Regions from separate parts of the Anaerostipes rhamnosivorans genome, predicted to be linked through region 1. Evidence: predicted binding sites of a transcription regulator. Region 1 holds the regulator's gene; the other holds the start of a gene.
What was found. The regulator NrdR, encoded in region 1, represses ribonucleotide reductase genes. The targets are predictions, from matches to a motif close to CACAANATNTTGTG.
Positions count from the first base shown of each region.

Region 1 (5,334 bases):
GAGCTTTCCGTGAACTTCTCGGTGCAGGGACGATCTTCGGTGCAAAGATCATGCCGAGCGCTTACGAGCCAATCACGATCTTCATCCTGGCTCCCGGTGCATTCTTTGTCCTGGCCTGCCTTGTAGCGGCCCAGAATAAAGCAAGAAGCAAAAAACCGAAAAAAGCAGGAGAGCCTGAGTCTTCCGGCTGCGGCGATTGTTCCAGCTGCGGAAACGGTGCCTGTGGAAGCCGGTTTTTCGATAACAGTGTGGATGACAAATAGGGAGGGTGAACAATGTCAAATTTATTATTAGTCGCAATCGGTGCGGCATTAGTTAATAACGTAGTTTTGAGCCAGTTCTTAGGCCTTTGTCCTTTCCTTGGTGTATCCAAGAAGGTAGAGACTGCCGGCGGAATGGGTGCTGCGGTTATTTTCGTTATCACCATCGCCTCAGCAGTTACATATTTCGTGTATGCCGGGATCCTTGTGCCGCTTCATCTGGAATATCTGCAGACCATCGCATTTATCCTTGTCATCGCGGCATTGGTACAGTTTGTGGAAATGTTCTTAAAGAAGTCTATGCCGGCTCTGTATGAGTCCCTGGGTGTATATCTTCCGCTGATTACGACCAACTGTGCTGTACTTGGTGTAGCTTTAAATAACGTTCAGTATGAATATAATTTTATCACCAGTGTTGTCAATGGATTCGGAGTGGCTGTGGGATTCACCATCGCCATTGTAATTCTGGCTGGAATCCGTGAAAAATTAGAATACAATAACATCCCGGAATCTTTCAAAGGAATGCCCATCACTCTTGTCACGGCAGGTTTGATGGCGATTGCTTTCTTTGGATTCTCAGGAATCATATAGGGAGGTAGCAAAAATGGATATTACAGCAATTATCCTTGCGGCCGTTGTGGTCGGAGGAATTGGTTTGGTCATTGCTATTCTTTTAGGAATCGCTTCTGAGAAGTTCAAGGTTCCGGTAAATGAAAAAGAAGTAGCAGTCCGCGCGGAACTTCCTGGAAATAACTGTGGAGGATGCGGATATGCCGGATGTGACGGACTTGCAAAAGCCATTGCAAACGGTGAGGCGGCAGTAGGTGCCTGTCCTGTAGGCGGGCCTTCGGCTGCAGAAAAGATTGGTGCTATCATGGGTGTGGAAGCAGGTGACTTTGTGAAGCAAGTGGCATTTGTAAAATGTGCGGGGACCTGTGAGAAGGCGTCAAACAAATATGAATACACAGGCCAGATGAGTTGTGTAGAAGCGATGAACGTACCCGGAGAAGGACCGAAGGGCTGCTCTTTTGGATGTATGGGATTCGGAAGCTGCGCCCAGGTCTGTCCTGAGGATGCCATTTCCATTGTCAACGGCATTGCGTATGTTGACAAAGAAGCATGCATCGGCTGTGGAAAATGTACCGATATCTGTCCAAAGGGCTTGATTGAACTGGTTCCTTACGACAAAAAGCATTTAGTACAGTGTAATTCAAAAGACAAAGGAAAAGATGTCATGTCCGTGTGCAAAGCCGGATGTATCGGCTGCGGTCTCTGTGCAAAGGAATGCAAGCTGGGAGCAATCACCGTAGAAAATAACATTGCCCATGTAGATTATGAGAAATGTGTCAACTGCGGTCTTTGTGCAAAGAAGTGTCCGAAGAAGATCATCACTGCATAATAATAGAATCAGAAAAGGCTGTATCTGTGATTCAGATATGGCCTTTTTTTGCACCTTTTTTTATCACGGGCATACACTATTATAACTATTTTTCTGGGGTGGCTTATCATGAAATTTTTAGAGTTGAGGGAGAAGGATGTCATTAACTGCCGGACCGGAGATAAACTGGGATGTGTGATAGATCTGGAATTTGATCCCGGATCAGGACAGATCTTATGTCTGATCGTTCCGAAGGCTACAAAGGTGCTTTGCTTTGCAAAAGGGGAATTTTATTATATTCCGTATAAAAGAATCGTGAAAATAGGCTGTGATACCGTATTGGTGGATATAATTGAAAAAGAATGTTTGAAGTGATTTAGAAAAAATGATATACTTCCCTTAATGAATGGAAATTTTTGAGGCAGACATGTTCTGCCTCTCACAAAAGAACAAAGTAAACATCCCGGGAGGTAGAAAAGATGAGGTGCCCTTATTGTGGAAGCGAGAATTCCAGAGTTATTGATTCCAGACATTCGGAAGACAATAATTCCATACGCAGAAGAAGACAGTGTGATGACTGCAGCAAGCGTTTTACGACTTATGAAAAGATAGAGACAGAACCGCTGTCAGTGATCAAAAAGGACAAAACCAGGCAGATGTATGACCGCTCCAAGATCAAGGCCGGCATTGTGCAGTCCTGCCATAAGCTGCCCATCTCCATGGGACAGATTGACCAGCTGGTGGATGAGATTGAGACAAAGATCTATAATCTCGGACAGAGAGAAGTGGAGAGTTCTGTCATCGGAGGAATTGTCATGGACAAGCTCAAAGAACTCAACGAAGTGGCATATGTGCGTTTTGCGGCCATATACAGAGAGTTCAAGGATGTGAACACATTTATGAGTGAACTGAAAAAATTGCTCAAATAATTGTAAAAATATAGAATATATGATAAAATAGTACATATTGTAGGTTGTAAGGCTTCCGGAGAGAAGGAGGCTTTATGTTTTGTTCGATGATCAGCGGCATTGTCTCAGGTGCCGCAGGCGTTATCATACAGGTTGAAGTGGAACTTCGGAGCGGTCTCCCATATTTTACTATGGTGGGCCGCCTTTCTAATGAAGCAAAGGAATCCAGGCACAGGGTAGAATCTGCCCTGCGGGCTCTTGGATGCCCGCTTCCGCCCATGAAGGTTACGGTGAACTTATCTCCTGCCGATATCAGAAAGACAGGTACCGCATTCGACCTTCCCATCGCAGCGGCCGTTTTGGCTGGTCTTAACTATATCCCAATTAATAAAGAATTGAAGATCTGTATCCTGGGGGAGCTGGGCCTTGATGGCAGTGTCCACGGGATCCGTCAGTGTCTTCCGATTATACTGGAAGGAAAAAAGCAGGGAATCCGGCGGTTTATGGTACCCTATGACGATATGGAGACGCTTGGACACGTAAAGGATGTGGAACTGGTCCCGGTAAAACATCTGTCTGATGCGGCAGATTTCTTCCGCCGGGGAAAGATCCTTTCTTATGAATATTCAAAGAAACAGAAGAACCTTACAAAAAAAGCTTTTGATTTCTCTGAAATTAAAGGACAGGTGTTCCTAAAAAGAGCTCTGGAGATCGCAGTCACCGGAAGGCACAATATCCTTTTGATCGGTCCTCCCGGGTGCGGCAAAACCATGGCAGTCAATTGTGTTTCTTCTATTATTAATAGTTTGACAGAGGAAGAATACTTAGAGGTACAGTCACTCTACCAGGCAGCTGGAATCTATAGGGATGCGGAGGATTTCTGCCCGCCTTTCAGGATGCCCCATTCCTCTATCTCAAAAGGGGCGCTGATTGGTGGGGGAGCGGTTCCAAAGGTCGGAGAGATCACGCTCAGCCACAAAGGCTGTCTTATATTAGACGAATTATCGCAGTTTGACTCCAAATGTCTGGAAGCTCTGAGACAGCCTTTGGAGGACCGCCAGATTATTTTAAACCGGCTTGGGAGAGACTATACCATGCCGGCAGACTTTTTCTTGATTGCCGACATGAATCCCTGTCCCTGTGGCAACAGCTTTACTCCGGAGGCGTGCCGCTGCAGTATGAGTGAGAAGCGTTCTTATTATCATAAGCTTTCCGGCCCCATCCTGGACCGTTTTGATCTGGTCATTACGGTGAGGCAAGAGGCAAAAACCTCAGATGCTGTTTCGGAGAATTCGGCTTTAGTCAGAGCCAGGATCCGGAATTCTGTGGCAGAGGAGCAGAAGGAACTTTTGGGCACACCGTATGCATACTATAGTCAGGTGAAAGCGGAGGATTTGAAAAAAATCTGTCCTTTAAATTCAAAATGCAGACAGATTTTAAGAGAAGAACAGAACAAACATCATATTTCTATGCGTGGTGTTCATAAGATGATGAGAATAGCAAAAACCATCGCCAGGATGGAGAATAAAAGAAGGATTGAGGAGGCACATCTCATCGAAGCACTATCCCTGAGAAATATGGAGTTTTTATCGGAGGTGGCTGGGTGTGAATGAGAAACTTTCTTGGTTTTGGTTTACATCCCTTCTGGAGATGAACCGGAAAACACAGGGGGAGATCCTTTCCGTGGCAGTCCATCCGGAGGAACTTCGGAAACTCAGCGGAGAAACAGCAATGACCCTTCTCTCAAAGAGACAGTACCAGTTGTTTCTTAAGACCAGGGAGGAGTCATATATCTGTAGAAGATATGACAGATTAAAAGAGCAGAATGCAGATTATATTATATGGAAAGAACCGGATTATCCGGAAAGGCTCAGGCAGATTTATGACTACCCTTTCGGTATTTTCAGAAAAGGCCGGCCGGTCGATTCAAGCCTTTCCATTGCCATGGTTGGAGCCAGATCCTGTACCCTGTACGGAAGGGAAATGGCAGAGTATATGGCGGGGGAACTGTCAAAAAGGGGTGTACTCATCGTCAGCGGTATGGCCAGGGGGATCGACGGTGCGTCCCATAGAGGTGCACTGCAGGGTAAGGGAACAACGGCGGGTGTCTTAGGCTGCGGTATCGACCAGGTTTACCCAAAAGAACACCGAAAACTGTACCAGCAGGTGCAGGAGAGGGGAGTCATCTACTCTGAGTATGGGCTGGGTGTGGAGCCGTTTTCATTTCTTTTTCCGCAGAGAAACAGGATCATCAGCGGCCTGGCTGACGGTATCTTAGTGGTGGAGGCCAGGGAGAGAAGCGGATCTCTGATCACAGCAGACTGCGGATTGGACCAGAACAAAGAAATTTTTGCTATTCCGGGCAATGTGACAAGTTCTGCATCCAAGGGCTGTCATCACCTGATCCAGCAAGGCGCCAAGCTGGTTTCCACTCCGGAAGATATTCTGAATGAATTTCCAAAATTCAGAGATATTTCACATAATGTCTGTCAATTTGATAAAAATTCACTTGCTAGAGGTGAAAAAATGGTGTATGATGTTTTGAGTTTGGAACCCAAATGTCTGGAACAGATAGCCCAGGAGTCAAAACTGCCGATTCCGGAGGCAGTGACATCTTTGTATTATTTAGAACGGCAGGGGTTGGCAGAAGAAATACTGAAAAATTATTACATAATAAAATATAATTAAGAGGTGCAAAAATGCCAAAATACTTAGTAATTGTAGAATCACCAGCGAAAGCAAAGACGATCAATAAATTTTTAGGGAAAAATTATACAGTCATTGCGTC
Region 1 is NZ_CP040058.1:1,644,043-1,649,376, forward strand. Features, by position in the region: gene rsxE (electron transport complex subunit RsxE) at 1-263, shown strand, start outside; gene rsxA (electron transport complex subunit RsxA) at 276-851, shown strand; gene AR1Y2_RS08160 (RnfABCDGE type electron transport complex subunit B) at 865-1,659, shown strand; gene AR1Y2_RS08165 (YlmC/YmxH family sporulation protein) at 1,768-2,013, shown strand; gene nrdR (transcriptional regulator NrdR) at 2,118-2,567, shown strand; gene AR1Y2_RS08175 (YifB family Mg chelatase-like AAA ATPase) at 2,642-4,159, shown strand; gene dprA (DNA-processing protein DprA) at 4,152-5,234, shown strand; gene topA (type I DNA topoisomerase) at 5,246-5,334, shown strand, end outside.

Region 2 (5,334 bases), 1.7 Mb from region 1:
GTTTAACGTAGGGAAGAGAAAAAATACCGGCATGTATGTGATCTATACCGACGGGCTTGCAAAAGCTGATATGATTCAGGAAAATGTGCTGGAACCTCTTCTTAAGGAACCGTTGCAGCCCCTGAAGGAGTCTGTGACATCGTGGGTCATAGAGAGCGCAGACCGGAAAATGATCGCTACGATGGATGAGGCTGTCACTGCAGTTTTGTCAGGAGACACGGTATTGTTTTTTGACGGGATGGAACAGGCGATCTTTATATCCAGCAAGTTTTTTCCCACAAGAGGAGTGCAGGAGGCTGACAGGGAAGTAGCCATGATCGGCCCGAAGGACAGTTTTAATGAGAGCCTTCGGACCAACACGGCACTGATCCGCAGAAGAGTCAGGGATACCAGGATGAAGGTGGTACAGCTTCGGATCGGTACGAGAAGTAAAACGGATGTGGCCTTGATGTATATTGAGGATCTTGCCAGGGATGAAGTGGTCAAAGAGATAAGAAAGCAGCTCGATGAGCTGAACATTGACGGTATTTTTGACAGCGGAATGCTGGAGCAGCTCATGGAGCAGGATACGAAGACACCTTTTCCCCAGTACCAGCTGACGCAGAGGCCGGATAAGGCTGCCAGCGGCCTAATGGAAGGCAGGGTAGTCCTGGTGGTGGACAATTCACCGGAAGTGATTGTTCTGCCGGTAACGTTAAATATCTTTTTTCAGGCCAGTGATGACTATTATAATCGGTGGGAGGTGGCCACATTTGCGAGGATTCTTCGGTATTTGTCCTCCTTTATTGCCATTGGGCTGCCGGGATTTTATATTGCAATTGCAAATTATCATCCGGAGATCCTGCCTACACCGTTTATGCTGTCCATTGTATCGGCCAGGGAAGGCGTGCCTTTCCCTGTGGTCGTGGAGGTTCTGCTCCTTGAATTGGCCTTTGAGTTGTTAAGGGAGGCGGGGATACGGCTTCCGGGCCAGCTTGGCGGGACCATCGGAATCGTCGGCGGGCTGATCGTGGGACAGGCGGCAGTGGACGCCAATATAGTCAGCACTATTGTGGTGATCGTGGTTGCGTTTACGGCGATCGCATCGTTTTCCATACCGAATGAAAGCTTTGCGGGGGTCTTTCGTCTTTTAAGATTTTCTATCATGATCGCCTGTGCCATATGGGGGCTTTATGGCTTTTTCCTGGGCTTCCTCGCCATCGCGATTCATTTAATGAAGTTGACCAGCTATGGAATCCCATATTTGTTTCCGACAGTTTCCGCCACAGTGGAAGAGACGGACCCGTGGGAAGACTATCTTATTCGTAGGCCTATAAGGAGTATGATCTTCAGGCCATGGTTTACAAAAGACGGAGCAAAAAAGAGACAGGGAAGGAGGGAAGATCATGTGGACGGCAAATCTTGAAATCTCTAAAAAACAGGGCAGCAGGATCTTTCTTCTGGAAACGTTCTGCGGAGTGGGAATGTTCCTTCCTCAGGCCGCCGTTTTAACATCCGGCCAGATTGGTCTTTATACTGTGATCCTGGGTGCCTTGGCAGCTGCGTGCTACCCTTGGATAGTACAAAAGACAGAAGGATCCCTCACCATGGAACAGGTCCTGGAGAAACACAGGGTGATTTCTTTTATTTATTATGTAAGGTTTTTTGTAAACGCCGCATTTTTTTATGGTTATATGCTGATCTTAGCAAGGACTTTTCTTCTACCTTACATGAATATCTATTGGATCGGCCTGCCGGTAATCTTTTTGGCATTCCGAATGAATGGAGAAGGTTTAGACGACAGAGGCAGAGTCATGGAAGGATTGTTTTGGTTTATCCTTATCCCATTCATCTTTATTCTCCTTCTTAGTATGACCGAATTTTCAGTACAGCCGTTTTTGATCCGGCAGTTTGAGCCGAAAAACCTGGTGGTGGGAGGACTCTATGTACTGGCCTTGTTCCATCCTATGGAGCTGGTCTGGTTTTATCAGGGGCATATGAAAGAAAAGGGTATGAAGAAGCAGACACTTCTGGGAATGATTCTTTTGTCAGCAGGAGTTTTTGCAGCCACTGCGGGCAGTCTGGGACTTGCCATGATTAAAAGAGATTCTTTTCCTGTCATCTCAATGGCACAGAATGTGGCCATGCCGGGAGGCATCATGGCAAGACTGGACATTTTTCTGATCGCTTTCTGGATCGTAGGGGTATTCTGTGTGCTGAGCGGTTATCTGTTTTATGGGAACTGGAGCTTTGAAAAAGCGTTTCCAGGCAGAAAGAAATGGGGTAGATGGATCTCCTACGGAGGATTGTTTTTGATTTCAGGAATTTTGATCCCGGCCATCCGCTATTGGGAGAATTTTATTTCCATGTTTTTGTTTGGGAATCTGCTGCTGGGAATCTTTATTCCCTTAATCCTGTTTTGGATAGAACGGAGAGGAGGCGCCCATGAAGAAGATCATCCTTAGCCTTGTCCTGACCTTATGTATGTGTATGGGCCTTGCGGGGTGTAAGGAGGCTGGAGATATCGAGGACAGCAGCTATGTGCTGGCTATGGGGATTGAAAAGACGGAACATGGCTATCTGATTGATTATTCCTGTGCTGATTTTACGAAGGCCCAGGACAACCAGGGGACAAAAGTACCATCTAAGTCTATTGTCTACACAGGTAAATCCCTGAATGATGCCAATCAGAAGTTTGAACGCTCCCAGCCTAAGAAATTAAATTTTGGACATTTAAAAGTGATCGTATTTACCAACGGACAAATGGATGATACTATGATAGAGGAACTTTTAGACCATTCGGATATTGCCAAATCCGTTCTGGTTCTGAAAAGCAGGAAGACACTAAAAGAACTGTTTTCCATTGAAAAGAACCTGCCGATCTCCTTCGGGGAATACATGGCAAAAGGTATTGAAAGTTCTCCAAAAGTAAAAAAGCCCAAGGATCTGAGCCTTGGCAGGATTTACGGCAGAAGGTGACACAATTCAGCCTTGACTTGTCTGGTATGAAATGATAAGATGGAGACATTCACACACAATATAGTACAAGTAATTGATTTACAACACTAGATATTGTGTTTTTTATTCCATTGGAATGTTTAACGAACAAAATGCGCAAAGAAGGTATTTGGCTTTGTCAAACCGCCTATGGCGCATAAAGTGGATAAGCCTCTCAAAGGGTGAGAGGACCATTAAAGAAAGTGGGATTTCCCACTTCGTTTTGAAAATAATAGCAATGAGCCCCTGCCTGCGGTGTCTCCTGCGTCATGCAGGATATACCGCAGGCAGGACAATGCTTTGGGAACAGTCAGGGAGGAGCAGGTATGTTACGGGTAGTTAAAAAAGACGGAACAAAAGAAGAATTCAATATACAAAAAGTGGTCACTGCGGTGAATAAATCAGCCTACCGCGCACTTGTTAAGTTTACGGATGAGGAACTTGAGGAGATTTGTAGGTTTGTCAAGGTAAGGGTGGATGAACTTGGAAAATCAGAAGTACATATCACAGAGATGCACAATGTAGTGGAGGGAGCTCTTGAGAGAGTGAATCCAGATGTGGCCAAAAGCTACCGGGACTACCGCAACTATAAGCAGGATTTTGTGGAGATGTTAGATGACGTCTACAAAAAGAGCCAGTCCATCATGTACATCGGAGACAAAGAAAACAGCAACACGGACAGTGCCCTGGTATCCACCAAAAGGAGTCTGATCTTTAATGAACTGAATAAATCCTTGTACCAAAAGTTCTTTTTGACCACGGAAGAGATTCAGGCCTGCCGGGACGGCTATATCTATATTCATGATATGTCGGCCAGGAGAGATACGATGAACTGCTGTCTGTTTGACGTGGAGGCCGTGTTAAAAGGCGGTTTTGAGATGGGCAATCTATGGTACAATGAACCTAAGACACTGGATGTAGCGTTTGATGTCATCGGAGATATCGTTTTGAGCGCCGCAAGCCAGCAGTACGGTGGGTTTACCGTGCCGAATATTGAACTGATCCTGGAACCATACGCTGAAAAGTCCTATGAAAAAGGGATCCAAAAGTATGAATCACTGGGGCTTTCCCGGGAAAGGGCGGAAGAGGAGTCTTTAAAGGACGTGCAGAAAGAGTTCTGCCAGGGATTCCAGGGGCTGGAGTATAAGTTTAACAGTGTGTCTTCCAGCCGGGGAGACTATCCGTTCATCACAGTGTCCGCAGGAACCGGGACCGGACGTTTCGCAAAGATGGCATCTATCACCATGCTGGATGTCAGAAGAAAAGGCCAGGGCAAAAAGGGACATAAAAAACCGGTGCTGTTTCCGAAGATTGTGTTTCTTTATGACGAGAAGCTGCACGGACCGGGCGGAGAACTGGAGGATGTGTTCGAGGCGGGTATCCGCTGTTCCAGCAAGACCATGTATCCGGACTGGCTGAGTCTTACAGGCGAGGGTTATGTACCTGATATGTACAAAAGATATGGAAAGATTGTCAGTCCTATGGGATGCAGGGCATTTTTATCTCCTTGGTACGAAAAGGGAGGAGCGAAACCTTTGGACGAGACGGACGAGCCTGTCTTTGTGGGGAGGTTTAATATTGGAGCTGTGAGCCTGCATCTGCCGATGATCTATGCAAAGGCAAAGCAGGAGAGCAAGGACTTTTACCAGGTATTGGACTATTACCTGAATCTGATCCGTGAACTCCATATAAGGACTTACGATTATCTGGGAGAGATGAAGGCATCCACCAATCCTCTGGCGTACTGTGAAGGAGGATTTTTAGGGGGGCATCTGGGACTCCACGACAAGATCAAGCCGTTGCTTGAATCTGCCACGGCATCCTTTGGCATCACAGCCCTCAACGAATTGCAGCAGCTCCACAACAAAAAGTCTATTGCGGAGGACGGGGAGTTTGCCCTGGAGGTTCTTAATTATATCAATGATCAGGTAGCAGAATTTAAAGAAGCGGACGGACATCTGTATGCTATCTACGGTACACCGGCGGAGAACCTGTGCGGACTGCAGGTAAAACAGTTTAGGAAAAAATATGGAGTTATTGAGAATGTATCGGACAAGGAGTATGTGAGCAATTCCTTCCACTGCCATGTATCAGAAGAGCTGACACCTATCGAAAAACAGAATCTTGAAGGACGTTTCTGGGAGAAATGTAACGGCGGAAAGATCCAATACGTGAAGTATCCAGTCAGCTACAACAAAGATGCTATTAAAACACTGGTAAGGCGTGCCATGGACCTGGGGTACTACGAAGGAGTTAATCTTTCTCTGTCATACTGTGATGAATGTGGCCATGAAGAACTGGAGATGGAAGTATGCCCGGTCTGCGGAAGCAAGAACCTGACCAAGATCGATCGGATGA
Region 2 is NZ_CP040058.1:3,517,633-3,522,966, reverse strand. Features, by position in the region: gene AR1Y2_RS17325 (spore germination protein) at 1-1,405, shown strand, start outside; gene AR1Y2_RS17320 (GerAB/ArcD/ProY family transporter) at 1,386-2,444, shown strand; gene AR1Y2_RS17315 (Ger(x)C family spore germination protein) at 2,425-2,958, shown strand; gene nrdD (anaerobic ribonucleoside-triphosphate reductase) at 3,303-5,334, shown strand, end outside.
Region 2: nrdD (anaerobic ribonucleoside-triphosphate reductase) is a predicted target of NrdR. The motif match lies at 3,043-3,056, and genes of this name have one in related genera.